2 linked regions of the Aminivibrio sp. genome follow. The protein of the gene in region 1 interacts with the protein of each later gene in a pairwise test. Links are inferred from orthologs where the notes say so. Each region holds a gene or a part of one and is shown in the gene's direction. Other genes may lie near its edges.

Region 1 (16,779 bases):
ACGGGGAATCAGCCGGGTGCTCAAGGTCTCACGGACCATAGCGGACTTGGCGGGAAGCGTGGACGTGGAGGTGTCCCACGTGGCGGAGGCCATGGCTTACCGGGAGGGAGGGGAAGGCCGATGACCGGACTCCTGAGAGTGCTCCTGCTCCTGGCCGCGTCGGGAGGGTTCCCCCCGGTTCTCTGGGAATCCTTCAGGAAGGAGGACCTTCCGCCCGAAGCGTTCCTTGAGGGAGGGCCTTCCCTGTGGGAACGGCTTGGGTATTCCGAGACGGTACGGAATAACCTTGCCCGGCTTGCCGGGGCAGGATGGCCCGAGCTGGAGGAAGACCGGGCCCGCCGGGCGGGCGTACGCCTCGTCTCCTTTGAGCACCGGGACTACCCCCGGGGACTCGCCGGAACGCCCTCCGCCCCCCTGCTTCTGTACGTCAAGGGAAAATGGCCTCTTGCCGGGCCGTCAGCAGCCGTGGTGGGAACAAGGAAATGCAGTTCCTACGGATGGCGGACGGCGGCGGAAATAGGCCGGGCGGTGGCCGGGACCGGCGGCGTGGTGATCAGCGGCGGAGCCGCCGGCATCGACGGTGCGGCCCACGAAGGATGCCTGGCCGGAGGCGGCGCCACCATCGCGGTCCTCGGGACGGGGGTGGACATGGTGTATCCCCGGGGACACGAAGGCCTCTTCGGGCGCATTGTCGGGGAGGGGGGCGCCCTGGTCTCCGAGTATCCCCTCGGTTCTCCTCCGAGGCAGTGGCGTTTTCCCGAGCGGAACAGGATCATCGCTGGAATGGCCGATCGTCTCGTGGTGGTGGAGGCACCGCTCAAAAGCGGAGCCATGAGCACGGCCCGCCACGCCCTTGAGGCCGGCAGGGAGGTCTGGGCCGTTCCGGGAAGGATATCCGAGGAAGGCTGCGCCGGGTCGAACAGGCTGCTTTTTGACGGGGCCCTGCCCCTTGTCTCCGTGGCGGAATTTGTCTCCTTGGCTTTCGGAAGGCAGCTCGGCCTGTTTCCTCCCGGAGAGGAACGGCAAAAAACTCCTTCATTGACTGAAAAAGAGCAAAGAATTCTTGCCGTTTTAAAAAAATATGGAGAAAGAACTGTTGACAACCTCGCCGTTGAATGTACAATGTCTCCCGCTGACGTTTTTTCCTGCCTGGCCCTTCTGGCCGCGGCGGGGCACGTTTTCCCCTCTGGACCGGGGCGGTGGAGTGCCGTTCCCCGGTAGACAAGACTGGATCGGAAAGGAAGAGCCTGGTGCCCAAATCACACAATACGGACCGAGCCCGAGGAGGCAGGCTGGTGGACTCGCTCCTCGTCCGCCGAGTTCTCCATAACTGCGAACAAAGATACCTGACCCCCGAGACGCAGGGAAGAATATACCGCTACATCGCCACGGAAGAGGTCCCTCTCGAGATCACCGAGAGGGCCATCCAGGAGGCCGTGTCCCTCGGCGCCATGAAAAACTCCGCCGTGGAGGCCCCTCTCTTCGAGGCCATCGTGGATGCCCTTCTCGACGACCGGTCCTTTGAGATCCCCGGCAGCCCCTCGGAGAAGATGTATCCTTCGAGCTGCTGGATCTGCTGAGAAGGTTCCATGGCAAAGGAAGGAAAAAAGGAAAAGACCGCCCCGGAAACGGCGCCCCTTCCCCCTTCTGAAAAGACGGCGGCGGCGGTGACGGCCCGTTCCTCCGGCGGGAAGAAGACCTCCCCGGCCGGCGCGAAAAAAATCGCCGCAGGGAAATCCGTACCGGCAGGGGCTGCGAAAAGCGCACCCCCTGCCGGGAAGAAGTCCCCGTCTTCCGGGAAGGGCAGAAAAACCTCTTCCGCCGGGAAAAAGACCACGGGAACGAAGAGTGCCTCCAAAGCACCCCGGCAGAAAACCTCCGGGCGGTCCCGGGCTGCTTCGGCCCCCTCCGAAGCGGGGGCCGGAACGTCTCTTGTCATCGTCGAATCCCCCACGAAGGCAAGAACCCTCGCCAAGATCCTCGGATCGAAATACGTGGTCAAGTCGAGTGTGGGGCACGTCCGCGACCTGCCGAAAAGCCGGCTGGCGATAGACGTGGACAACGACTTCGCTCCCGAGTACATTCTCGTCAAGGGAAAGGCGAAGGTGAAAAACGAACTTGCCGGGCTGGCCCGGAAAGCCTCCAGGGTCATTCTCGCCTCGGACCCCGACAGGGAAGGGGAGGCCATCGCATGGCATCTCTGTGAGCTCCTCGGCATTGACCCATCGTCCCCCTGCAGGGTCCGCTTCTACGAGATCACCCCCGGGGCCGTTCGGGAAGCGATCAACAACCCGGAAGAAGTCAACATGAACAAGGTGGATGCCCAGCAGGCCCGGCGGATTTTGGACAGGCTCGTTGGGTACACCCTGAGTCCGCTGTTGTGGAAAAAAATCCGGAGGGGCCTCTCCGCGGGAAGGGTGCAGTCAGTGGCTCTTGCCCTCATCTGTGCCCGGGAGCGGGAGATCAGGGAATTCGTTCCCAGGGCCTACTGGCTCGTCACCGTCTCGGCGGCCGCCGGCGACGGCAGGAAGTACGTTCTCCGGGCGGACAGCCTGGACGGGAAATCCCTCTGGAAAGAGGGAAAGTCCCTTCTCATAGATTCCGAAGATGTCGTGGATGCCATACTCGGCGAGGTGGAGAAATTTCCCCTCACCGTAACCGATTTCAAGGTGAGGGAGAGCCTGAGGGCGGCCCCCGCCCCCTTCAAGACGAGCACCCTCCAGCAGGAGGCTGCCCGAAGGTGCAGCCTGTCTCCCCGCAGAACCATGAGAATAGCCCAGGAACTCTTCGAGGGGGTATCCATCCCGGGACGGGGACCTACGGGCCTGATCACCTACATGCGCACCGACAGCCTCAGGATAGCCCCCGAGGCCGTGGAAAAATGCAGGGCCTACATCGCCTCTTCCTTCGAGCCGCCGTACCTGCCCGAAAAGGAGAACGTCTATTCCGCCAAGGGCCGTTCCCAGGACGCCCACGAGGCCATCCGGCCGACGGACGTGACCATTGCCCCGGAAAGCCTGGAAGGCATTCTCACTCCGGACCAGATGAAACTGTATTCCCTCATCTGGAGGCGATACGTGGCCTCCCAGATGACCCCCGCCAGGGTGGCCAACGCCGCCCTCACCGCTTCCGCGGGCAGGGCGGGGTTCCGGCAGCTCGGGGAGACCCTGCTCTTCCCAGGGTGGAGCGCCGTGTGGCCCCTGGACCTCAAGGGAGAATCCCTTCTGCCGGCGGTCCGTGGAGAGGTGCTCGCCGTGGAGGAAACGGGAAAGGAACAGAAATTCACCCGCCCGCCGGCGCGGTACTCCGAGGCCACCCTCATCAAGGTCCTCGAGGACGAGGGTGTCGGCCGTCCGTCCACCTACGCCTCCATCGTGGAAACGCTCTACGACAGGGGGTACGTGGTAAGGAACGAGGAACGGCGGCTCCAGTCCACACCCCTCGGGGAGACGGTGGACGAATTCCTGATGAAGTACTTCAATGGCGAAAGCCTCTCTTCCATCGTGGACACCGGGTTTACCGCCCGCATGGAGGAAAGCCTCGACGACGTGGAGGAGGGGAAGGTTCCCTGGCTCTCCGTTCTGCGGGATTTCTGGAAAAATTTCACCGTCACCATGGCCGAGGCCGAGACGGCCCCGCCGGCGCAGCTTCCGCCCCCCGAACCCATAGGGGAGGACTGCCCAGAGTGCGGCAAACCCCTCGTGTTGAAAAACGGCCGCTTCGGTGAGTTCGTCGGCTGCAGCGGCTACCCTGAATGCCGGTTTACCCGTCCAGTCCTCGTCAAGACGGGCGCTGTCTGCCCGAAATGCGGCACGGGGGACGTGGTAAAGCGCAAAAGCAGGAAGGGGAAGCCGTTCTACGGTTGTTCCCGCTACCCCGAGTGCGATTTCGTCTCGTGGAACCCCCCGTCGGGAAAGGAGTGCCCCAAGTGCGGCGCCGCCATGATGACCACCGGACGGAAGGGCGGCGAGGAGTGCCCGAAATGCGGGTATGTCCCCCCGAAGGAGACCCGGGACGATGATTGACCGCTCCGTCTCCATAGTCGGCGGCGGGCTTGCCGGGTCCGAAGCGGCCTGGATGCTCGCAACCCGGGAAATTCCCGTGACCCTGTACGAGATGCGGCCCGGGACCACAACGCCGGCCCACAGGACGGACGGACTGGCGGAGGTGGTTTGCAGCAATTCCTTCGGGGCCGATTCCACCACCAGCCCGGCGGGAATTCTCAAGGAGGAGCTCCGCGGCCTCGGCAGTCTCATCCTGAAGTGCGCGGACGAATCGCGGGTACCGGCGGGCAAGGCCCTCGCCGTGGACCGGGACATCTTTTCGCGGCTGGTGACGGAGACCCTGGAGAAACATCCTCTCGTCACAGTCGTCAGAGAGGAATGCGTCTCCGTTCCGGAAGGGCCTGCGATCCTTGCCACGGGCCCTCTTACCTCCTCCGCCATGGCGGGGGAGATCAGGAAGATGGCCGGGGAGGAGTACCTCTCCTTCTTCGACGCCGTCGCCCCGGTGGTGGAGGCGGACTCCATCGACATGACGAAGGCATTCCGTCTCGGTCGGTGGGGCCAGGAGGACGATTACATCAACTGCCCCTTCACCCGGGAGGAATACGAGGCCTTCATTTCCGCCCTGACGAGCGCTGAAAGAACCCTTCCCCACGATTTCGAGGAATCGCCGTCCTGGTTCGAGGGGTGCCTTCCCGTGGAAGTCATGGCGTCCCGGGGAACGGACACCCTCCGGTTCGGCCCCCTGCGCCCCGTGGGTCTTCCCCTCCCCGGAACGGGGGAAGATGCGTGGGCTGTGGCTCAGCTCCGGCAGGACAACAGGGAGGGAACCCTCTACAATCTCGTGGGGTTTCAGACCAGTCTCCGGTGGGGGGAGCAGGAGCGGGTCTTCCGGATGATCCCGGGGCTTGCCGATGCTGAATTCGCCCGCTTCGGGGTCATGCACAGGAACATCTACGTCAACGCCCCGGCAGTACTGGACGGCCGCCTCCGGTTCCGGAACGGGCGGGAGGATCTCTTCCTCGCCGGCCAGATCACCGGTGTGGAGGGGTACATGGAAAGTACCGCCATGGGCTGCGTCGCGGCCCTCAACATGGCCGCCCTGCTTCTCGGGAAACCCTTCCCCGAGTGGCCAAGGGAAACGGCCGTTGGTTCCCTTCTTCACTACCTGGGAGACGCTCTGGGGCGCCGTTTCCAGCCCATGAACGTTAACCTCGGCATCTTTCCCCCCCTGGGGGGGAAAGTACGGAACAAGGCCCTGCGGTGCGAACAGGTCGCCCAGCGGGCACGGGAGGCTTTTGTCCCCTTCCTCGCCGGATTGGCGGAACTCGCGGGACCTGCCGGATAAATCCCCCGTCTGTTTTTTTCTCTTAAATTTCTCTCTCAAAAAATGGGAAAAAGAGATGTGGGAAAGAAAAAATCCGGTCAGGGACAGCTTTTATGCTTCTGCCCAAAAAACGTTAATTGATTCTTTTGAAAAATATCGATAATCTAGAAAAAGATGCTAAAATATGCTTATGCAGGAAAAGATATCTGTTTTTCTTGATCGGTTTTTCGATTACCTCCGGTATGAAAAGGAGGCGTCGCTCCACACCGTGACCAATTACTCCGTGGATCTTGCCCAGTTCGCCGAGTTTCTCGAGGTGCGGGGCATAAATTCACCGGCGGAAGTGGACGGAAAGACCATACGGTCCTGGCTTCGGGAGATGATGGGGTACGGTTACGCGAAAACCTCGGCGGCCAGAAAGCTGTCCTCGGTCCGGAGCTGGTTTGCCTTTCTGTTTGACCGAGGGCTGATTTCCTCCGACCCCGCGAAGGGAATCCGGGGGCCGAAGCTCCCTTCCAGGTTGCCCAGGGCCCTCTCGCAGGAGGACACGTTCAAATTGGTTGACGCAGGGCAGCTGGGGGAAGATCCCGTGCGGGATACGGCCGTTCTTGAGCTTCTTTATGGCTGCGGTCTCAGGATCGCCGAGCTGGCTTCCCTCCGCTGGCAGGATGTTGACCTGGACGAACGAATGGTCCGGGTGCTCGGCAAGGGAAACAAAGAAAGGATTGTCCCCTTCGGGACGTGTGCACTCAAAGCCCTCCGGAACTGGAGAGATTCCGGCGCCGGGAACGGCGGGTTCGTCTTCCCCGGCAGAAGGGGAGGGGCAATCACGGTGAGGACGGTCCACCGGATCGTCCGGAGGGCGGCCCTGAAGGCAGGGGTGGCGAACGTGACGCCCCACGTGCTCCGGCACAGCTTCGCGACCCACCTCCTCGAGGGGGGGGCTTCCCTCAGAGTCCTCCAGGAGCTGCTCGGGCACGAGAGCCTCCTCACCACCCAGCATTACCTCGCCGTCGGGGCGGATCACCTGCGGAAGAGCTATGAACTGGCCCACCCCCGGGCGAAAGGAGACAACGGAGATGTTCAAGGGAACGACGATAGTGTGTGTTCGCAGAAATGACATGGTTGCCATGGCCGGTGACGGCCAGGTGACCCTCGGAAACCAGATCATAAAGGCTGGAGCGAAAAAAGTCCGCCGGCTCCACAAAGGAACGGTCCTTGCCGGTTTCGCCGGGAGCACCGCCGATGCTATGACCCTCCTGGAGAGGTTCGAGAGCCGGGTGGAGGAGAATTCGGGTGACCTGATGCGGTCCGCCGTGTCGCTGGTGAAGGAATGGCGGACGGACAGGGCTCTTCGGAGGCTCGAAGCTCTCATGATCGTCGCCGACTCGAGGCTCACCCTGATGCTCTCGGGAGCGGGGGACATTCTGGAGCCGGAGAACAACGTGGCGGCCATAGGGTCGGGATCGGGGTACGCCCAGGCTGCGGCCCTCGCCTTTCTTGAAAGCGGCAGCCTGCTTCCGTCGCAGATTGCCCGGAGGTCCATCGAAATCGCTTCGGAGATCTGCATCTATACGGATAACACCGTCACAGTGGAGGCACTTGGAGAATGAACATTCTGGAAAATGACCGGTTCGATCTCACTCCGCGCCAGATCGTGGAATACCTCGACCGGTATATCGTAGGGCAGGAGAAGGCAAAGAAATCCGTGGCCATAGCCCTGAGAAACCGCATCCGGAGAAGGCGCCTTCCCGAGAATATTGCGAAGGAAGTGGCGCCGAAGAACATCCTCATGGTTGGGCCCACGGGCGTGGGCAAGACCGAGATCGCCCGGCGCCTCGCCGACCTTGTGAAAGCCCCCTTCGTCAAGGTGGAGGCCACCAAGTTCACCGAGGTAGGCTACGTGGGGCGGGACGTGGAATCCATCGTGCGGGACCTGGCAGAGGCGGCCGTGGCCATGGTGAAGAAACGGAAAATCGAGGATGTTCAGGTTCCCGCAGCGGAACGGGCGGAACAGAGGCTGGCGGACGTGCTGCTGCCCAGGCCGGAGAAAAAAAGCGCCGTTCCCGATTTCATGCGCCTCTTCAGTGGCGGGGGATCACCGGAAAGGGACCAGGAACGGGATGATTCGCCCGAGGAGGAAAGGCTCCGGGATTCCACCAGGAAGAAGATTCTTGCCCTGCTCCGGGAGGGCAAACTCGACGACCGGGAAGTGGAGATCGACGTCACCGAGAGCCAGTCGGTGGGAATTCCCCTTCTCGGTGGAGGCGGGATGGATTCCATGGGCATCAACATCGGGGACATGCTCGGCGGCCTGCTGCCCAAAAAGACGAAGCGCCGCAGGATGAAGGTCTCCGAGGCGCGGACCATTCTCGCCGCAGAAGAAGCGGAAAAGCTGGTGGATATGGACGCCGTCGTCCGGGAGGCCCTCGACAAGGCCCAGGAAGAGGGAATCGTCTTTCTCGACGAGATCGACAAGGTGGTTGCCCGTGGCGGCGCGGGCGGCCCCGATGTCAGCCGGGAAGGGGTTCAGCGGGATCTTCTGCCCATCGTGGAAGGTTCCCCCGTCCAGACGAAGTACGGCACGGTGAACACGGACCATGTTCTGTTCATCGCCGCTGGGGCTTTCTCGAGCGTGAAGCCGTCGGACCTGGTGCCCGAACTGCAGGGGAGGTTCCCCATCCGGGTGGAGCTTCAGCCCCTGACGAGAGAGGACCTGGCCCGCATTCTGGTGGAACCGGAAAACAGCCTGCTAAGGCAGTATACAGCCCTTCTCTCCACCGAAGGCGTGAATCTGGACTTCACCCCCGAGGCGGTGGACGAAATGGCCCGCCTGGCGGAGCGGATGAACGGCGAAATGGAAAACATCGGGGCCAGGAGGCTCCATGCCATGATTGAGCACCTTCTCGAGAACATCAGCTTCGCCGCCCCCGAGGAGGGACAGGGTAAGTTCACGGTAACGCCCGAGTTCGTTCGGGAGAGGCTGGAACCCCTAATTTCGGACAGCGATATCAGAAGATATCTTCTGTAGATTACATTACATGCTCCGGTGCGGATGGTGCGCACGGATACCATATCAGGAGGGATTTTGAGTGGCCGTAAAGAAAAGCAAAACGATCGAAGAAGCAAGGGCGGCGGAACCTCACGTAATCGATGAGGAACCAGGACTGAAGGATCTTCTCGACAAAACCCGGCAGGTGGGCAGGGCCCTCCAGAGCCGCAGGGAAGGTACAAGGCCCGACTACAACAAGCTCGCCAAGCTGCTGTGCGAGTTCTCCACGGCCAACGTGTACCTGATCAACCGGGAGGGCAAGATCCTCGGCCATTCGTGGATTTCCGAGTATCATTCCGAGGAAGTGTCCAACTTCATCGACAAGGGGTATATGCCCGAGGCTTTCGTCGAAAAGATGAACCAGCACAGGGAGACCATGCTGAGCGAGACCGACGGTTACCTGTTCGACGACGCCGGCACCGAAGCGCCAGAGAAACACATGCTCTACATTCCCATTTACGGTGCCGCGGAGAGACTCGGTACGCTGCTTCTCGTCCGGTTCTTCCAGCCCTTCTCCATGCGGGACCTCGTCCTGGCGGAGTACCTGGCCACCCTCGTGGGCATCGAAATTCTCCACGAACGGACAAAGAACATCGAGGAGCGCTCCAGGGAACGCCTTATCGTCCAGATGGCCATGCGAGCACTTTCCTATTCGGAAGTGGAATCGGTGAAGCACATCATCAGCGAGCTCGGCTCCTTCGAGGGTGTGGTCATCGCAAGCAAGGTGGCGGACAGGGTGGGCGTCACCAGGAGCGTCATCGTGAACGCCCTCCGGAAGCTGGAAAGCGCCGGCATCATCGAAAGCCGGAGCCTCGGCATGAAGGGAACCTTCATCAAGGTGCTCAGCCCTCTCTTCGTGGAAGAGCTGGGAGTGCTCCAGAAAGACTGATTCAAGTCCGGGGGAAAGCCCGCCGAAACAAACAGGAAGAACCGGGGCGGGAGGGAAAAGGCCATGATGGGCGACTTCAACTGGAAAGTAATGGAGAAAAACCTCGAGGGGCTTTCGAAGCGCTTTGAAGCCACGTCGAGAAATATCGCCAATGCGAACACACCGGAGTTCGCCCGGCGGAACGTCTCCTTCGAGGATCAGCTCAGGGATCTCGTGGACGGTCCGAGGCGGCTTCCCATGACGGTTACCAACGAAGGGCACATACCTTCGGGGCCCCTCACAGTCAGTTCAGTGGTTCCCGAGGAAATCAAGGTGTATGACGAAAAATTCCGGCTGGACGGGAACAACGTGGATCCCGAACGGGAGATGGCCGTCATGTCCCAGACTCGTATGGCCTATAACGCCATGACCCGGTTCGCAGCGAAGAAAAGTTCCCTGTACCGCCTCGTCATAGGGGGGAGATAACCATGAGAATGTTCCGGGCCATCGACGTATCGGGCAGTTCCCTCACGGCGCACAGGCTCTGGCTCGACTCCATATCGGCGAACCTGGCGAACGTGAACACCACCCGGACAGCGGAAGGCGGCCCCTACCGGAGAAAGGTGCCTGTCTTCGCCGAAATGCTCGACAAGACCATAGGCGGCTATGAGGATACCGGTGGAGTCAGGGTAGTGGAGATCGCTACGGACGACACCCCTCCCCGGCTGGCCTACCAGCCTGACCACCCGGACGCTGACGAGGAAGGATACGTGGCCTTCCCGAACGTGAACGTGGTCAGGGAGATGGCGGACATGCTCACCGCCGGCAGGGCCTACGAGGCGAACCTCGCGGTGGTCGACGCGGCTCGGAACATGTGGACGGGAGCCCTGGAAATAATGCGGGGGTAGCGGCTCCTCCCGGTAATCGGACAGCAGACGGAAAGTTCCTGAATACAAAGGACTTCAGGCTCATGGAACAACAGACGGGAGGCGCATACCTGCGTTTCCCGTTTTTGTTATAACTATCTCTGCTGTGATAATATAGTATGGTCGCGGTATCGATATTGTCCGGAAAAATGAGGAGGGGGCCCCCATGGGTTCGTTGAACATCGATCTTATGAAGCTCGCTTCACCCGCTGCGGTCCGCGGGCCGGAAGCGGTTCCCGCGAAGGACCGTTCCGCCGGTACGGGCCTTTCCTTTGAAGAGCTTCTTCAGAATTCCATGAAGAGGGTAAACGATCTTCAGGTGGAGTCCGACGGCCTGGTGAACAGTCTCGCCACGGGAGACGTGGACGATATTTCCCGGGTTGTCCTCGCTTCCCAGAGGGCGGAGTTCGCCCTCAGAATGATCACCGAGGTCAGGAACAAACTGCTTGACGCCTACCAGCAGCTTGCCCGGATGCCTGTGTAATGGTTTTGTGAATGGACTGGTTCCGAAGATTTTCCGCCCGTCTCGGGCTCTTCTGGTCTTCCCTCAAGCCGTGGCAGAAGCTCTCCATCGTCGGGGCCTCCGTCATGGTGATTTCCGCTCTTGCGCTTGCCGTCTACTGGGCGGGCAAGCCCTCCTATGAACCCCTTTTCACCGCTCTCGAAGTAGAGGACCAGTCGGCCATCGTGGCCTATCTCAGGGAAAACAGGATCGACTACAGGCTTGACCCCGCCGCGAACGCCATCCTCGTTCCGCGGGACATCGTCTATGAAACCCGTCTCAGCCTGGCCCAGGAAAGTCTTCCGAAAGGGGGCAGCGTGGGCTACGAGATCTTCGACACAACGAAGATGGGCCTGAGCGAATTCCAGCAGAAGATCACCTATATACGGGCCCTCGAGGGAGAGCTGGAGCGGACCATCCGCCAGATCGACGCAGTGGACTACGCCAAGGTGAACATCGTCGTCCCTGAACAGCGCCTCTTCCTCGAGCAGCAGCAGCCCTCCACGGCATCGGTCCTCGTCCGCCTGAAGACGGGAATGCAGATCGGCCCGGACCAGGTGAAATCCATAGTGCATCTCGTGTCCCACGGGGTCCAGGGCCTGCTCCCCGAGAACATAACGGTGGTGGACACTTCAGGCAAAGTCCTCTCTGACCTGCTTGACCAGGAGCTGCTCATCTACGGCCAGGGCGGCGACGGCCGGACCGTTTCCTCGGTCCAGCGGGAGCTTGAGCGGCAGCAGGAACGGGAGCTCGAAAACAAGGTCAGGATCATGCTCGAACGGGTCTTCGGGCCGGGCAGGGTCGTAGTCCGGATCAAGGTGGACCTCGACTTCGACCGCAGGACCAGTTCCTCCAGGGAATTTATCCCCGGAGAGACGGGGAGGGGCGTCCTCCGGAGCCAGCAGAACATGGAGGAAACCTACACGGGAACGGGTGCCCCCGTCGGCGGTGCCCCGGGAACCACCACGAACATCCCGGGCTACGCCATCGCCCAGCAGCAGGGAACGGCGAGCGAATACAACAAGACCGAAACCACCAACAACTACGAGATCACCACCCGGGAAACCCAGCAGGTAGTGACTCCCGGGACGGTCAGGCGGCTTTCCGCGTCTGTACTGGTGGACGGGGAGCTTGAGGAGGAACGGCTGACGGAGCTCCGGGCCCTCGTGGCGCCTGCCCTGGGTATTGATGCCGCCAGGGGAGACCAGCTCGTCATCCAGTCCATGAAATTCTCAACCACCTTTGCCGACAGCCTTGCGGAACAGCTTCAGCTCCAGCAGAGAATGCAGCTTATCATCGCCCTTGTCGCAGCGGCGGTGCTTCTTCTTCTCGCCGCCCTCGCGGGGGTTCTGTGGATGAGGAGACGCAGGTCCAGGAAAGCCGCTCTCCCTCCCGCGGAGGAGCGGAAGCGCATCCCGAGCATACAGGAACTTCTTTCTTCCCCGGAACTGCTTGAAGCCCAGGGAGAACTGGCCGTACTGGAAGAACAGCTTCGCGCCTACGCGAGAAGCAAGCCAGAAGAAATAGCCAACCTGACTCAGGACTGGCTTGCGGACGAGTCTTAGGAGGCGGGATCATGGCGAAGACAACGACCAAGGGACTGACGGGAAGAGAAAAGGTGGCCGTCCTCATGGTGGCCCTCGGAAACGAAGTGGCTGCCGAAGTCTACAAGCGGCTGGACGATTCCACCATCGAAATCCTTACCCTGGAAATAGCCAACCTGAGAAAAGTGACCCCCGAACAGCGGCTCGGGGTTCTGAAGGATGCCCAGGAAATGCTCCTCGCCAGGGAGTACATGGCCAGGGGAGGCGTGGACTATGCCCGGGATATCCTCGAACGGGCCCTCGGCCCCGAAAGGGCGCAGAACCTCCTTACACGGATCACTGCCAGCCTCCAGGTCCGGCCTTTCGACTTCATGCGGCACACCGACGCACAGCAGATTCTCGGCTTCATCCAGGGAGAGCATCCCCAGACCGTGGCCCTCATCATGTCCTACCTCGACCCCAAGCAGGCGGCGTCCATCATCGGCGGCCTTCCCGGGGCCGTGCAGGCCGAGGTGGCCAAGCGGATCGCCAGGATGGACCGGATCACCCCGGAAGTGCTCCGGGAGGTGGAGCGGGTACTGGAAAGGAAGCTGAGCACCGTCATGGGACAGGACTTTACCCTTGCAGGCGGCATCGACGCCATCGTGGACATCATAAACAACGCGGACCGGGCCACGGAGCGGAACATCATGGAACACCTCGAGGAGAACGATCCCGAGCTTGCGGAGGAAATCAAGCGGCGGCTCTTCGTCTTCGAGGACGTCATCAAGATGGACGACCGGTCTCTCCAGAGAGTGCTCCGCGAAGTGGAGATGAAGGAGCTCTCCCTGGCCCTCAAGGGTGCCACGGAAGAGCTCCGGGGCAAGTTCTTCAAGAACATGTCCAAGCGGGCCTCCGAAATGCTCAAGGAGGACATGGACTACATGGGCCCCGTCAGGGTGAAGGACGTGGAGGAAGCCCAGCAGAAGGTGGTCAACGTGATCCGGGCCCTGGAGGATGTGGGAGAAATCGTCATTTCCAGAGGAGGAGAGGAAGAGTTGGTTGTCTAAACTTCTTCGTCCCAACGTCCTCCGGGCGGTGCGCCTGCTTCCGGAGGCCGTCCGGATCGGAAATGTCCCCCGGGACAAGAGGGAAAACCAGGAGAAGATTCCTCGGGAACCGGAAGCAGGGAACCATCCCGTGGACCTGCTTTCCCAGCTTAATGAAGAACTTTCCCTTCTGAAAACAAGGCTCGAGGAATCGGAAAGGGAAAAACGGGACCTCGCCTTCCGGGCGTCCGTCTTCGAGGAAGAGCTCTCCAGGGAGCGGGTCCGTCTCGAAGAAGAGCGGCAGAAGATGGTGTCCGCTCTCGAGACCGAGGGTGCCGCAGCCCGGAAAAAAGCGGTTTCCGAAGGATTCGAGGAAGGGAGGAAGGCCGGGTACGAACAGGGCATTGAAAATGCCCGCAAAGAGGCGGCAAAGGAAGCCGGGGATAAGGTCCGCTCGGCTGTATCGCTGCTTGAATCCGTCCACCGCTCCCTCGAAGAGAACCTGGGGGCTCTCTGTTCCCTCCAGATGCCCAGGCTCATCCGCATGTGGGAATTCCTTCTTTCCCGTATGCTCCGGAAAGAAGTCTCCATCGACGGTGAAACGGCCGTCAGGATGCTCCGTGGTGTCCTGGAGCGCATCAGCGACAAGGAAAGGGTGATCGTTTACCTGAACCCGGAGGACGTGGACGCTGTACGGGGCAGGAAGGACGAATTCAGCGACCTCCTCAGGGGAATCCGGCACCTCGAGTTTATTCCCGACGGGAACGTGGACGCCGGAAGTTGTATCGTGGAAACCAACCTCGGTATTTACGATGCCCGGTGGCGGATCCAACTGGAACAGGTTTCCGGCGAGATCGAGCACCTGTTCATCGAGGGAGGGAACGGGAATGACGGCAGTTTCTGAAGGAGGGCTGCTGGCCATTCTCGAGCAGCGCCTTTCGGGGGTCCAGCTCACCAAGATCAACGGACGCATCGTCCAGGTGGTAGGCCTTGTGGCGGAATCCAGGGGTCCCGACGTCCGGGTGGGCGATCTCTGTTCCATACGGTACAGAAACAGCGCCAGGGCATCCCTGTCGGCGGAGGTTGCGGGCTTCCGGGGCGACCGGGTTCTCCTCATGCCCTTGGGCAACCTCAAGGACATCGGTCCGGGATGCGACGTCCTTTCCATGGAGCGCCCCCTGGGTGTCCGGGTGGGCGATTCTCTTCTCGGCCGGATTCTCGACGGCCTGGGAAACCCCATCGACGACCGGGGGCCTGTTGCGGCTTCCGGATTCTATCCTCTCTATGCAGACCCTCCCCATCCTCTCCGCAGAAAAATGATCACCTCCCCTCTTCCCGTGGGCGTCAAGGTCATCGACGGCCTTCTCACCCTCGGAACAGGGCAGAGGATCGGCATCTTTTCCGGATCGGGAGTGGGAAAGAGCACCCTGCTCGCCATGATGGCCCGGTACACCGAGGCGGACGTGAACGTCATCGCCCTGGTGGGGGAACGGGGAAGGGAGGTCCGGGAGTTTGTCGACCGCGACCTGGGCGACGAGGGGCGCCGCCGTTCAGTCCTCGTCATCGCCACCTCCGACCAGCCTCCCCTCATCCGTCTCAAGGCATCTCTCACCGCCACAGCCATCGCTGAGTATTTTCGCGACCAGGGCAAAAATGTACTCCTCATGATGGACTCGGTGACCAGGGTGGCCAGGGCTCAGCGGGAAGTGGGACTGGCCATCGGCGAACCTCCCACCACGAGGGGATACACCCCTTCCGTCTTCGAAATGCTTCCCCGGCTTCTCGAACGGGCCGGTGCGGGAGAACGGGGGAGCATCACGGGCATCTACACCGTCCTGGTCGAAGGGGACGACATGAACGAACCTGTGGCGGACACGGTGAGAGGCGTTCTTGACGGCCACGTTGTCCTGTCGAGGAAAATCGCCGCCAGGAATTTTTATCCCGCCGTGGACGTACTTGAAAGCGTGAGCAGGGTCATGCCCTCCATCGTCAGTCCGGAGCACCTTTCCGCAGCGGGACGGGTCCGGGAGCTCCTTGCCGTCTACGGGGAGGCCGAGGACCTTATCAGCATAGGGGCCTACAAAAGCGGCTCCAACCCGAAAGTGGACTGGGCGGTGGAACATCTTCAGGGGGTTCACTCCTTCCTCCGCCAGACCGTGGGGGAGAAGGTGGGCTTTGAGGAGATGGAAGGCCGGCTCCTTTCCCTTGTACCCTGACAGGGGTCAAGGCAGGGCATCCCCCTGCCGATGAATAAGTATGTAATGTCTTCAGCCGGAGGAGCACATGAACGCGAAAGTGAACAGGTTTGAACGTATTCTCAGGACGAAGGTCAAGGTGAGGGATGACGAGCGGATCCTTCTTTCCAGTGAAAAAAAGGAGGAGGAGCGCCTTCTCTCCGTCCTTGAATCTCTCGGAACGGAAAAGGAAAAAGCCCTTGAGTCCTTCGGCTCCCAGAAGGACGAAACCTTCACCGTACAGGATATCTGGTTCAGACGGAAGGCCATCGACCTTCTGGAAAACAGGATCTGCCGCGAGGGAGAGTCTCTCTGCGGCGTGCGGCGGTCCATAGAGGATACCGAGGCCCGGCTGCTTGAAAAACACCGGGACGTGAAAGCGATGGAAAAATACATTTCCTTCATGGTCCTGAACCTTCAGGAGGAAACGAGAAAGAAGGAGCAGTCGGAGCTGGACGACATCGCCTGCATCCGTCATGGTCCACCGAAGGAGGGAAGGCAATGAGACCGAATCTTTCGGGAGTGTCGAGGGTCATGGGCCGCATCGAGGAGATCGAGCGGAAAATCCGGCCGCAAAAGGACGAAGACGTCCTGGACAAAAAAAAGGACCGTTTTGTGGACGTTCTGGAAACGGCGGAGGAAAAAGAAAGAAAATTGCCGGAAAAGGAAAAAAAAACGCGGCATCCCGTCGTTCCCGGCATCGTTTCACCGGTGAGAACGATGTCCGGCGGCTGGGAGGACCATATCGCCCCCCTGGCTGCGAAGTACGGAGTGGAAGAAGCCCTGGTCCGGGCGGTGATACGGATGGAATCGGGCGGGCAGACCATGGCCGTCTCCCCGAAAGGTGCCATGGGACTGATGCAGCTCATGCCCGAAACCGCCGGGATGCTCGGCGTGGATGATCCTTTCGATCCGGTCCAGAATCTCGAGGGTGGGATTAAATACCTTTCCCAACTGTCCGATAAATATCAGGGAGACCTGGTGAAAGCTCTTGCGGCCTACAATGCCGGGCCGGGGCGGGTGGACTCCTACGGAGGGGTTCCCCCGTTTGCGGAGACGCAAAGATATGTGAAAAACGTCCTCTCCATGTACCGAAAGAATTCAGGGAGCGATGACTGATGGCTGACGAACCCCGAAACCTGGAGGATGACCGGGAGGAGAGTTCCCCCCAGCCGGCGAGGATAAACGAAAAGAAAAAGAGCCGGAAAGGAACGCTCCTTTTTTTATTTCTTTTTCTCGCGGCGGGAGCGGCCGTGGGTCTCCACGTATCGGGAAGCTGGGATGCCCGCCCGGT
Region 2 (11,028 bases), on another replicon or contig:
GAAAGATCGACCTGTATTTCAGGGGATTCATCCTTTCCTTTCAGGGGTACCCCGGAGGGCGTTGTTTCCCATTATACAGCAGGGAATAAATCCGGTTTCCGCCATCAGTTCTGGGAGTCTCCGTCGTTGGTGCCGGGCCGGATGATCTGCTTCATGATGTTCTCCAAGAGCTGCTTTTTTACCTGGTCTTCCGTGCTGGTGGAGGTGTCCTTTCCTTTCCCGGTGGGGATTTCAACGGCGATCTTGATCTGGGTCTCGTTTTTTCCCGATTCGTTGGTGCTCGGTATCGACGCCGGTGCGGCGGCGGAGGTCACCTTGAGGTCGGTGAGCAGCGGGGCGTCCCAGGTCCCCCGGAGGTTGAAGGATGTCTCCCGGAAGTCCCGGACGGACATGCCGCCCAGCAGCCCGGAGAGGAACTTCTGGAGGAACGCCGGGTCGTTGAGGGGGTTCCCGTCCACGGCGATGATGCCCTGGAGTGCGCCGAGGAAGGCGTTCAGGGCTCGAACGTTGATGTCCCCCACGCACTTGAGATCCAGGGGGGAATCGTTCCACCCAAGGGACCCGCTGGCGGAAAAATACCTGTAGACTTTGTCCCCCACGGGAGCTGAGATCCTGCTTCCCGGAAGGAGGAAGATGTTTCTTCCGTCGAGATTGAAGCTGGCCAGCACGGAGCTGAACTTTACCGTCCCGGTGTCGGAGATGGACTTCAGGGCCTCGAACCCCGAGACCGAACCGTCCTTTGCCGCAATCTGGCCGCTGCCGAAGACCATTCCCACCATGCCCCCTGTGCCGCTTCCCCTCGCCGTGAGGTCCGCCTTTCCCGTCACCGATCCCCTGCCTTCGAGAATTCTCTCCGTGGCGCTGCCCAGATCCATGCCCTTCACCGTGATGTTTCCCTCCCACCGCATAGTGGCGGGGTCGACCATGCCGGAAAATGCAGCCAAGCCGCCGTGATACTCCGCCTTTCCGTCCATAACGTTGATCATGCCGTCCTTCCAGGTGAAGGGAATATCCACGGCCTTGATTTCCGTGCGGTAAAAGCCGAGGGAGGAAGAGCGTATCCTTCCTTCCCAGGTATTTCCCTTTTCGTCGAAAATGCCCTTGGCGGTGAAATCGGCCTCCCCGGAGACCATGCCCGCCGCCTGGGCGGACAGCCCGGCGGCTGTGGCCCCCAGGTCGATCTTTTTGCTGTTCTTGAGTGTGATTTCCGTTCCTTTGGGTGTGAAGGCCATTTTTCCTTCCACGGCGAGGGTGCTTTTGCCGAGGGTTCCCTGGGCGGACAGGACGTAGGCCCCCTTTCCGTCAGGCTTCAGTAAGAAAGCGACTTTTTCCATCAGGAGCCCGTGAAAGGTGACGAGGGGCGAGGTTCCCGAGAAGACGGTTTCCAGGCCTCCGCCCATGGTTCCGGAGAGGATGACTTTCCCTGCAGCCGTGCCGCCGAGGCTCACGCCGGGGAAGAAGGCCGCCGAAAACTTCCTGAGGTCCAGTTCTCCCGATGAGGCGGAGATGTTAATCTTTCCCCTGTCCTTCAGCTCCAGGGTTCCCTCCGCGGTGACCGGCGCGTCAAGAACCCGGGCGGCGAAGGAGGTCAGTTTGAGAGTGGGAAGAGTTCCCTCTGCCTTTGCCGTCAGAGAGCGGACAGAAAGCCTTCCGGCGGAGAGTTCCGGACTGTTTAAGGACAGAGAGAGAGCCGGCGCGGACGCCTTCCCGGCGAGAGAGAATTCTCCCGCAAGGGTTCCCGAAGCGGAGGACAGAGCCGTTCCCAGGTCCGACGCAGCCTGCCGGAGGGCCAGCCCCGAGAAGGTTCCCCGGAAATTCAGGGTCGGTGAATGGGCCAGGGAGGATGCCTTTCCGGAGAACTGTACCTTACCTCCCCAGAGGGAGGCCGTCCCTTCCGAAAGGGTAATCTCGCCGCCGGAAAGACGGCCTTTCAGCACCGTTCCCCGCAAGGGAAGGGTTTTCGACAGGGGGGTGTCCTTTCCCCTGACGTCGAAGTCCACCGATGGAGCCGAGAGGGGCGACCGGGCGGACCAGCGGAGATCCGCCGTGCCGGAGGCTCCCAGGGGTTTCGAGGACGAGGCGAGAGACTCGATGAAGGCCCACCCGATGTTCTTTCCCTCTCCTTCGAAAGCCATGGCGGGCGTGTCGCCGGAAAGGCCCGACAGGGTTCCCTTCCCGGTGACCGTCCCTCCGCCCGGAATCGACAGGGAGACCGACGAAACGTTCAGGGCGTCCGTCGTTCCGGTGAAGGCGGCGGAAAGGTTCTCCGCCGGGGTGCCCAGGACGGAAAACTTTGGGGCTGAGAGAGCCCCGGAGAGGGTCATTTTTCCCTCGAAGGGATATTTCAGGGAGAGCTTTGCCGTTCCCGTGCCGGCGAGTGCCAGGCCGGGAGCGTAGACCGCGCCGGAAGATTTCAGATCGAACCTGTCCGACCGGATTTCCAGGACGGTTTCAGTGCGTCCCGTGTCGTCCACCACAACTTTTCCTGATGCGGAAATGGGTGATTCAAGCCATTTCCCTGATGTCCCGAGGTCGATGCGGTTTCCCTCGGCGAGCTTCAGGCTCCCTTTCAGATCCGTCACGGGAAATCCTTGGAGGACCACCCTGGGAGAGGAAAAGGCCACGGTACCTTCAAGCCTGTCGAAAGGTCCTTCGAGGTCGACCCGGAGGGACGAGAGAGTTCCCCGGCCGAAGGAAAGCCAGGAGAAGAACCGGGTCCACTCCTGAAAATCCACGTTTTTGAGCCCCAGCTTGATTTCCGCCAGGGGGACGGAGGCAAAGAACACGGACAGGCTGCCTTCCACGGGGGAGGAAAAAATTTTTCCTCCCGCAGGAGAGAGGGTTGCCTTCTCCTCGTCGGCGGACCAGCGGAACCGGCCTTCAGTGAGAAGACCCCAGATGTCTCCCCCCAGTATCTCCCCATCGCCCGACAGGAGAAGCTTTCCGCCCGGGCGGCTTATGGTGACGGTGGAGGCCACCGTGCCCTTCATGGAAAAGGGCACGGAAAGGAGGGAAGCTGCTTTTTCAAGATCCAGGTTTTCGACGGTTCCCTCGAGGAAAAATTCCGGGAACATTTCTCCGGAGAGGGTCGCCGTGGCACTGCCGGCCTTCAGGAAGATGTCGGTGAGCGAAATGCTTTCGTCTTCGGCCAAGGAACCGCCCATTTCCACAGGCACGCCGAGAAAATTTCCCTTTCCTTCGAGGGTGACCGTTCCCTGCCCCGGGGTCAGCCTGAGGAGGTCAAGCTTCACGTTTCCCAAGGGGGTTGAGATCTCCGAAGGGGTGAGAACCACCACGGGAAGGTCGAGAGGTTTTCCTCCCGGCGCTGACGGAAGTTCGGTTTTCCTGGCGGCGGCGAAGAGGTCCTCCGCAGCAACAAAGGCGTTTTTCACCGATATTTTGTCGATTCCTGCAGAGCCTTTCAGCAGGGAGAGCAGCGATAAGGAGACGGTAAGACTGTCCGCCCGGGCTATCTCACCGTCCTCGAAGGACAGGCGGACATCCCAGGCTGTGAAGCCGGTGACGGGGTTGCCGGAAAAACGGTCGGCCTGCAGCTTCCAGCCCGGCAAGTCCCTGAGGGCCTGGCTGAGAGATGTTTTAAAGAAATCCGTTCCCGCGTCTTTCCCCGAAATCAGGAACAGGGCGGCGGCTGCCGCCAGACCGGCGAGGAGAAAGACAAAAAAAACAGTCTTTTCCCCTGGTTTTCCCATGTCGATCGTTCCTTTCCGTTATGGCTGTTTCCCGCTCCGCTGCCCTTCGGCAGCAATTATATTACCGTGGGCATAACGGTTCAATCATAGAGGAGGACCGCATGGAACGCCAGAGAAGATTACTGATAAATAAAGATCGAATAGTCCGCTCTGTTTGACCTACATATGGCGGCCTGTGGAAGGGTGTGGAAATGTGGATATGTGGAGAAGTCGGTGGATAACCTCCAAAAAACGGCAAAAAAGGGTTGAAAAAAGGGGTTTTGTGGATAATCCGGCAGTATGTGGACATTTTTCAGGGGACACTAGAGGGAGGGCAAAAGATGCGACAGGCGCCGCCCATGTTTCACCCATCGGAATCCCTGCTGACCTGGAGGACTGAGGCCACGGGAATCTCGCATCCCCGGGGAGAAAGAAGGACCTTGCCCCGGACCGTGACCCTGTCCCCTTTCCTGAGGCCCAGAAGACCCTCCGTACGGGGATTCCGGTAGGCAGTGACGGTAAGTCTTCCCTGGGAGAGGAGGATTCTTCGCCCCCGCTCCTCCACCCTCTCCAGGGTCATCCTCACCGTGACGAAGCTGCCTGCGAGGACCGTCGCCTCGCTCCACACCTGGGAAGGGGTGAATATCCTCTTTTCCGAACGGCTCCAGAGGCCCGCTCCTTCCCGGGCGGCCTCCTCCATGGCCGAAAAGATCCTGCCGGCGTGTTTTCCGTTGGGGGGAATGATCAGCGGCAGGGCAAGGCCTCTCCGCACCAGTTCCTCGTTCACCAGCAATTCTCCTTCCGGAAGGGAGACCCAGACATAGGCAAGGAGCCTCCCGTACCGGTCCCGGAGTTCTTCGTCGAACTCCAGGCTGAGGGGCCCGGAGGAAATGAGGGTCCGGTTTGCCCCAGCCGCTTCGAGGGCCAGTTCTTCCTTCCCCCGGTGGGGATGGTGGAGTTCCGGGGTGTCTATCAGGAGGTAGCGGATAGTGGCCCGTTCCCCGTCGAGGGGAACGGAAATGGTATCACCGTCGTGAACCTCGATGCCTGCCGCCGAGAGCAGGGATTGTATGTCCGGGCCGCCCCTGAGGCCGGACAGGGAGAGAATCGCCGCCGACGCCAGGGCCGCCGCTGCGGCCAGGAGACGGGTCATCTCTGCCTCCCCTGCCCGCTCACGGGATGAACCCGCCAGCGAAGGTCAGGGCACGTCCATGGAGTGCCCCCGGACGCCACGTACCGCATCGCTGCCGACCCATCCGCTCCGGAAGTCTGTGGGAGGACAAGATAGGAAATGCCCGCCCGTTCGTAGACGTCGGGGAGAAAGGGAATTCCCGGCCCCTGGAGGACCACTGTTTTCCCCGCCGGCCGGGGAAAAAGAGAGAAAAACGACCGTGTCCTGAAGACCTCGGCGGTAAGCCACATCCATCCGCAGGAGTTCAGGTGCTGGGAGACCGTCCATTCCGGAAAGACGTTCAGCCCCCTCCTGCCGTCGTCAAAAACGGAAATGTTCCAGTTCCAGTCCCGGAGAAAATCGGTTACCCAGGGGTCGGGGGTCACCAGGGACACCCGTTCCCCACCGGGAAGGGGCAGGAGGCTCTCCAGGGGAAGGCCCTCCTCCGGCGCAGGAGCGAGGGCGGCTGCGGCTGCGGAAGCGGCGGCATATTCCTGGGGATAGGGCGAAACAAGAAGTTTCGCGAGGTCCGTCGCTCCCGAGAGCAGAAGGCGCCTCGTATGGTCTTCCCGGGGGGAAAGGGCCGCTCCCCCTCCCGGCGGCACCGCGCCGATCCCCCAGCGTCCGTCCTTCAGGGTCACGGCGCTTCCCTTCCAGCCGAGAACAAGGGATTCCACTTCCCCATCCCGGGCAGAAAGGAGCCGGTCCTGGATTTCCTCGTACAGTCCCATTATCGTCCCTCCCCTGTCGGGTCCATTCTATACTCCCCGGATGTCCGGGGAAAGGTCCACCATTGGAAGAAAGGGGTATAATGTTATCCGTATGAACTTTCGAAGGAAAGGAGACACGCCGGTGGACCACGTGGAAGAACAGCTTCTCTCCTCCCGGGGCGAAATCCTGAAACGATACGGGAGTCTCCTCGCCTCCTACGGCGGAAAAATTCGGCTGACCGGGCCCAGTGATCCTGAAACACTCTGGAACGAGCACATTCTCGATTGTCTTTTCACTGTCTCGAGCCTGCCCGAAAAGGGACGGATTCTCGACGTGGGCTCGGGAGGCGGTCTTCCCGGCCTTGTCTGGGCAATCTGCCGCCCCGATCTCGAAGTGACCCTCCTTGACAGCGTGAAAAAGAAGTGCGGCGCCCTGGAGGAGATGGCCGCTGCGCTGGGGCTTCCCAACGTTCAGGTCGTCTGGGGAAGGTGCGAGGAATACGCCCTCCGCGAACGGGAAACCTTCTCACTCGCAGGCGCCCGAGCGGTGGCCGGAACGGGGATCCTCCTCGAATACCTTTCCCCCTTCGTCGCTGTGGGCGGAACTGTCCTGGCCATGAAGGGGCCCAGGTTCACGGAAGAACTCGAGCCGCTCCAGGGCAGATGGAACAGGCTCGGCCTCGCAGCTCCGTCCATTGTTCCCTACGGCGGCGAGGGAAAAAAGAGATTTCTTCTTTTATGGAAGAAAAACGCCCCCTGTTTATCCACGTTTCCCCGGAAGACGGGCATGGCGGAAAAAACATTCTGGTGGAGGTGACGCCCCCATGCTCGTTCTCACGGTTTCAAACCAAAAGGGCGGAGTAGGAAAAACGACCACGTGCGTTAATCTGGCGGCTGAACTGGGCCGGCTCGGCTATTCCGTTCTCGCCGTGGACATCGATCCCCAGGCGAACTGCACCAGCGGCCTGGGCATATCGCCAGAAGACTTCGAACTCAGCCTGTACGACGTGCTCCTCGGCGAGGCCGAGGCGAAAGATGCCGTCATACCCACCAGGTGGGAAGGGGTCTCCATTCTTCCCGCCACCATCGACTTGGCGGGAGCGGAAATAGAACTCGCCAGCGTCATAAGCAGGGAGACGAGGCTGAGGCGGCATCTCCGGTCTCTCGATAGTTACGACGTGGCCATCGTGGACAGCCCCCCGTCCCTCGGCATGCTGACCATCAACGCCCTGGTCGCTTCCGACAAGCTCATCATCCCTATTCAGTGCGAATATTACGCCCTGGAAGGGGTCGGCCAGCTCTCGAAAACCATCGGCCTCGTGAGGGACAGTCTCAACTCGGAACTTGAAATAAGCGGGGTGCTTCTGACCATGTACGACTCGAGAACCAGGCTTTCCAACGAGGTGGCCGACGAGGTGCGCCGCCAGTTCGGCAGCGTGGCATTTTCCTCCGTCATTCCGAGAAACGTCAGGTTGTCCGAGGCTCCGAGCCATGCCACCCCCATAGGCTATTACGATCCGTCCTCCACCGGAGCCCAGGCCTACGGAGACCTTGCCAGGGAGGTGTCAGAACTGTGGCTAAAGCGCGCGCACTAGGAAAGGGACTCGGGGCACTCTTCACACCCCCGGCGGAAGCTCCCACCCTGTCCGGAAGAGGGCAGGGTGAAATCACTTCCCTCCCGGTGGACAACATCCGGCCGAACCCCGCCCAGCCGAGACGGGACATGGACGAAGCGTCCCTCGATTCCCTCGCCGAGTCCATACGGAGTCATGGCGTTGTCCAGCCGCTCATCGTCCGGGCCCTGGAAGAAGATGGAATATTTGAGATCGTGGCGGGCGAGAGACGGTGGCGGGCGGCCCGTTCCGCCGGGTTGCCCCGGGTACCGGTACGGGTCATTGAAGGAAGCGACCGCGAGCTGCGGGAGATATCCCTGGTGGAGAATATCCAGAGGGAAGACCTGTCGCCTTTGGAGATCGCCTCGGCCATTTCGGAGCTGATCCAGCAGCATTCCCTTACCCAGGAGGAAGTGGCGGAACGCATCGGTTGGAGCAGGACAGCGGTGACCAATAAGCTGCGGCTTCTCCAGCTTCCCGAGGAGATCAGGAACATGCTCTCCGAGAGCCTCCTTTCGGAAGGGCATTGCAGGGCCCTGCTCTCGGTGGAATCCCCCTCCATGATGATCGCCCTGGCACGGACGGCCGAAGAAAGAGGAATGTCCGTCCGGCAGCTCGAAGAGGCCGTCAAGAGGTCCAAGCTCCAGGCGCCGGAGGTTTCCGCGGCCAGACGGGCTTCCTTCGTCATACCGGAACCCGTGCAGACCTCTCTCAAGGGACTGGGAATTTCTCTTCGGGTGACTGGAAACCCGAACAGAATGAGAGTTTCTCTCGACGGGCTGAACAAAAAACAGATGGAAGCCTTTATGCGCTTTCTCGAGGAACGAGGGGAAGAACTATTTCCCGGGAAATAGGTGATGAACGGTGGATAAGTTCAAGGATGTGGTAATGTTTGGAAAAATCATATCGGCCGGATTCCTCATCGGCGGGTATGTGTTTCTTGGCGTCTATATTGCCCGAAGGCTTGTAGTCTCCGGGTATCCCATGTGGCTCAATGTAGCCCTTCCCGTAATTCTTGCACTTTTCGGGCTATGGCAGGGGTGGTTTTTGATCCGGGAGATAATGAGAAAAAAATAACAAACACGTTTCACGTGAAACAGATAGATCTACAGGAAGGATGATGGACCATGGAGAACATCTTCGCACCTTGGAGAATGGCGTATATTCAGGTATCAAAAAACAAGGACGGCTGCATCTTCTGCGATTTCCCGCCGGAATATCGTGACGAGGAACGGCTCATTCTCCACAGGGGGGCGACCTGCTTTGTTATTTTCAACGCCTTCCCCTACAACCCCGGCCATCTTATGGTCGCTCCCTACCGCCATACGGCGGAATACGAACTTCTCTCAGACGAGGAAATGCTCGAAATGCACCGCCTGGGAGGAAGATGCATTTCGGTGCTGAAAAAAGTGATGAATCCCCAGGGCTTCAACATCGGCATCAATCTCGGCAAGGTGGCCGGCGCAGGCTTCGACGGGCACCTCCATCTCCATATCGTGCCGAGGTGGAACGGGGATACGAACTTCATGCCCGTGTTCGCCGATGTCCGTGTTGTAGCCGAAGAACTGGCGGAAACCTATGCGCGGATGAAGGAAGCCTGGAATGAATGAATGACCAGTACTGCGAACCTGCCCGTGAAACCGTTACCGAAACGAAAGTCCGGAAATCCCTCTTCATCGCCCATGTCTGCATCTGCCGCGATGAAACGGAGGCACGCGAGAGGATCAGGGGCATTTCCTCGGAACACCGGCAGGCAAACCACAACTGCTGGGCCTACAGAGTAGGCACACTGAAGCGAGAAGAATATTTCTCCGACGACGGCGAACCGGCAGGAACGGCAGGAAAACCCATACTCGGTGCGATCCTCCGGCAGGAATTGACGAATGTCCTTGTGGTAGTAACACGCTATTTCGGCGGAATCAAGCTCGGAGTGCGGGGCCTCATTGAGGCTTACGGCAAAGCCGCCTCCGAGGGAATCACGGCATCGGGAAAAATATCTCTGAGAGCGCGGACAGGCTATGAAATTTGGATGCCCTATGACATGGTAAAACTCGTGGAAAGACTCCTTGACACCTGCGACACCGGCGGTGATTTCCGTTCCAGCGAATACGGAGAATACGTGACGGTCAAGTGCGCCGTTCCGCTCGAATGCTCCGAAAGTGTGGAAAAAACCTTTGAAGAATGGAAAAACAGCAGGAGAATCAACGGATGGAAAAAAGCCGGTTGAAAGCGATAAGCAGCGCCGTTTTTGCTTTTCCGGCCCCGTTATTCGCAAAAGATCTTCATACAGGGAAGCTCTGAAAAAAGAATATTTTGTCCTCACGCGACTCAATAGAAACTTTTTTTTAACCCATTAATCGACATTATTCAGAGGTTCCTCAAATCAATTTCCACCCATGCCGACGAAAGTCTCCCTCACCGAACCCAGGCCGAACTTGTTCATTAGAGTCATAATATAGCAACTCCTGAATGAACAAAGATATTGAAGCCCCCGAACTGCTCTCAATGTTTTCTCACATGAAAAGATCTATGGATACACAGCCTTTCGCCTCATAACGCCTGCCGGTCTTTTTCAAGAGCTACAGCTTCGGAATCTGAATAACCCCTTTTTTTTGATTAGTGCACAGTAAAAGAGCCGCCCGTCAAAAAAACCGAGCCACTCGTATACTGAAATAGAGCCGCTGAATCTCCCCGGAGAGACCTGGTCCTTCTCCTTCTTGAGACAACAAATATCCATACAATTCGAACGCATGCTGGATTATTGGAGAATGAGGCTCCGCGCCATGGCAGATGTATTCCGGCAGCAGCGAGCCACTCCGTCCATGAATGTCCTCTCCTACGAAGACCTCTTCAGAATGCTGGTGGAGGCTGAATACTTCAAGAGACGAAAATTTCTCATGAACCGTCTCGTGACAAATGCGGGGGGTTGAAAATAAACGATGCCTGCCTGGAAAGCATCGAATACCACCCGGACAGGAAATTGATAAAAAATCTTCTCTTCGCTTCTTCAACCTGTTCGTATAAATGGAAGCTTCGGGGTGTGCTGATCATAGGCGCTGCCGGAAATACGTACATTGCTTGTGCTCTCGGCAAAGCAGTTTGCCTGAAGTATATCAGCGTGAAGTACAAACTCTCCCGAACTTCCCACGGACCTGTCGACAGTGCAGATGGGACGGAACCATTAAAGAACCATTATACGAGGAAAGTCTCCCCCTACCTGAAAAAGTTGCTGATTTAGGAGTGAATGTGCCTCCTATGACGAGGATAAACTGCCGGCGGACTGATGGATAAAACAGAGCTTCAGTAGGCCTGATTCCCGGAAATCGAGTCGGTTCCTCTTGTGTTTGAAGGGAAGGTCAGGAAAAGACAGCACCTCCATACACAAAAAATGACCAGGTTTTCGATTTCTTAAGCGAATTGTTTCGTTCCTAAAAGAGCCAAAATTACCGAAAAAAACAAAATCCTGAAAAACACAAAATCCTGAAAAACACAAAATCCTGAAAAACACAAAATCCTGAAAAACACAAAATCCTGAAAAACACGCTCGGGATTAATCTTTTCTCAATGGGTCTTGCCATAAGAAGTGTCAACCGATAGAATAATAGGTAGACAGGAGGTCGTTTTCTATAAAAATTCGGTTTAAGACACTCATTGTGGCTTCTTTTTTTACAGGACTAACCGCAGTCGGCGCTTTTGTTCGGATACCCCTGCCATTTGTCCCGATCACATTGCAGGTCCTGATGGTCATTCTTTCCGGTCTTCTTCTCTCGCCAAGAGCCGCACTGCTTTCTCAGGCGGCCTATATTCTCCTTGGGCTGTCCGGAGTACCTGTCTTTTCAGGAGGA

The links.
Region 2: the proteins of topA (region 1) and JMJ95_RS03300 interact in binary tests that used the Escherichia coli proteins (3 or more experiments, as listed by UniProt). The link is inferred for Aminivibrio sp. from one-to-one orthologs.

The regions. Positions count from the first base shown.
Region 1 is NZ_JAESIH010000033.1:17,567-34,345, reverse strand. Bases 1,246-4,307 are described here. They hold topA (type I DNA topoisomerase), read left to right. Parts: upstream 1,246-1,589; coding sequence 1,590-4,025; downstream 4,026-4,307. Other genes in these bases: trmFO (methylenetetrahydrofolate--tRNA-(uracil(54)-C(5))-methyltransferase (FADH(2)-oxidizing) TrmFO), read left to right, coding at 4,018-4,307; JMJ95_RS03745 (hypothetical protein), read left to right, coding at 1,296-1,580. In the rest of the region: JMJ95_RS03755 (YifB family Mg chelatase-like AAA ATPase), read left to right, coding at 1-124; DNA-processing protein DprA, read left to right, coding at 121-1,221; more of trmFO, read left to right, coding at 4,308-5,352; JMJ95_RS03730 (tyrosine recombinase XerC), read left to right, coding at 5,516-6,451; ATP-dependent protease subunit HslV, read left to right, coding at 6,411-6,944; ATP-dependent protease ATPase subunit HslU, read left to right, coding at 6,941-8,362; GTP-sensing pleiotropic transcriptional regulator CodY, read left to right, coding at 8,499-9,272; flagellar basal body rod protein FlgB, read left to right, coding at 9,336-9,737; flagellar basal body rod protein FlgC, read left to right, coding at 9,740-10,159; flagellar hook-basal body complex protein FliE, read left to right, coding at 10,344-10,661; flagellar basal-body MS-ring/collar protein FliF, read left to right, coding at 10,673-12,244; flagellar motor switch protein FliG, read left to right, coding at 12,256-13,272; JMJ95_RS03685 (FliH/SctL family protein), read left to right, coding at 13,265-14,155; flagellar protein export ATPase FliI, read left to right, coding at 14,139-15,467; JMJ95_RS03675 (flagellar export protein FliJ), read left to right, coding at 15,535-15,990; JMJ95_RS03670 (lytic transglycosylase domain-containing protein), read left to right, coding at 15,987-16,604; JMJ95_RS03665 (MgtE intracellular region), read left to right, coding at 16,604-16,779. UniProt on the Escherichia coli protein: Releases the supercoiling and torsional tension of DNA, which is introduced during the DNA replication and transcription, by transiently cleaving and rejoining one strand of the DNA duplex.
Region 2 is NZ_JAESIH010000028.1:4,857-15,884, forward strand. Bases 7,626-10,599 are described here. They hold JMJ95_RS03300 (YigZ family protein), read left to right. Parts: upstream 7,626-8,789; coding sequence 8,790-9,410; downstream 9,411-10,599. Other genes in these bases: JMJ95_RS03285 (ParB/RepB/Spo0J family partition protein), read left to right, coding at 7,626-8,037; JMJ95_RS03290 (hypothetical protein), read left to right, coding at 8,048-8,260; JMJ95_RS03295 (HIT domain-containing protein), read left to right, coding at 8,311-8,793; JMJ95_RS03305 (hypothetical protein), read left to right, coding at 9,967-10,113. Outside these bases: JMJ95_RS03255 (UDP-2,3-diacylglucosamine diphosphatase), read right to left, coding at 1-31; JMJ95_RS03260 (hypothetical protein), read right to left, coding at 105-3,710; JMJ95_RS03265 (thermonuclease family protein), read right to left, coding at 4,054-4,842; JMJ95_RS03270 (DUF364 domain-containing protein), read right to left, coding at 4,839-5,591; 16S rRNA (guanine(527)-N(7))-methyltransferase RsmG, read left to right, coding at 5,713-6,387; JMJ95_RS03280 (AAA family ATPase), read left to right, coding at 6,395-7,165; more of JMJ95_RS03285, read left to right, coding at 7,144-7,625; JMJ95_RS03310 (biotin transporter BioY), read left to right, coding at 10,837-11,028.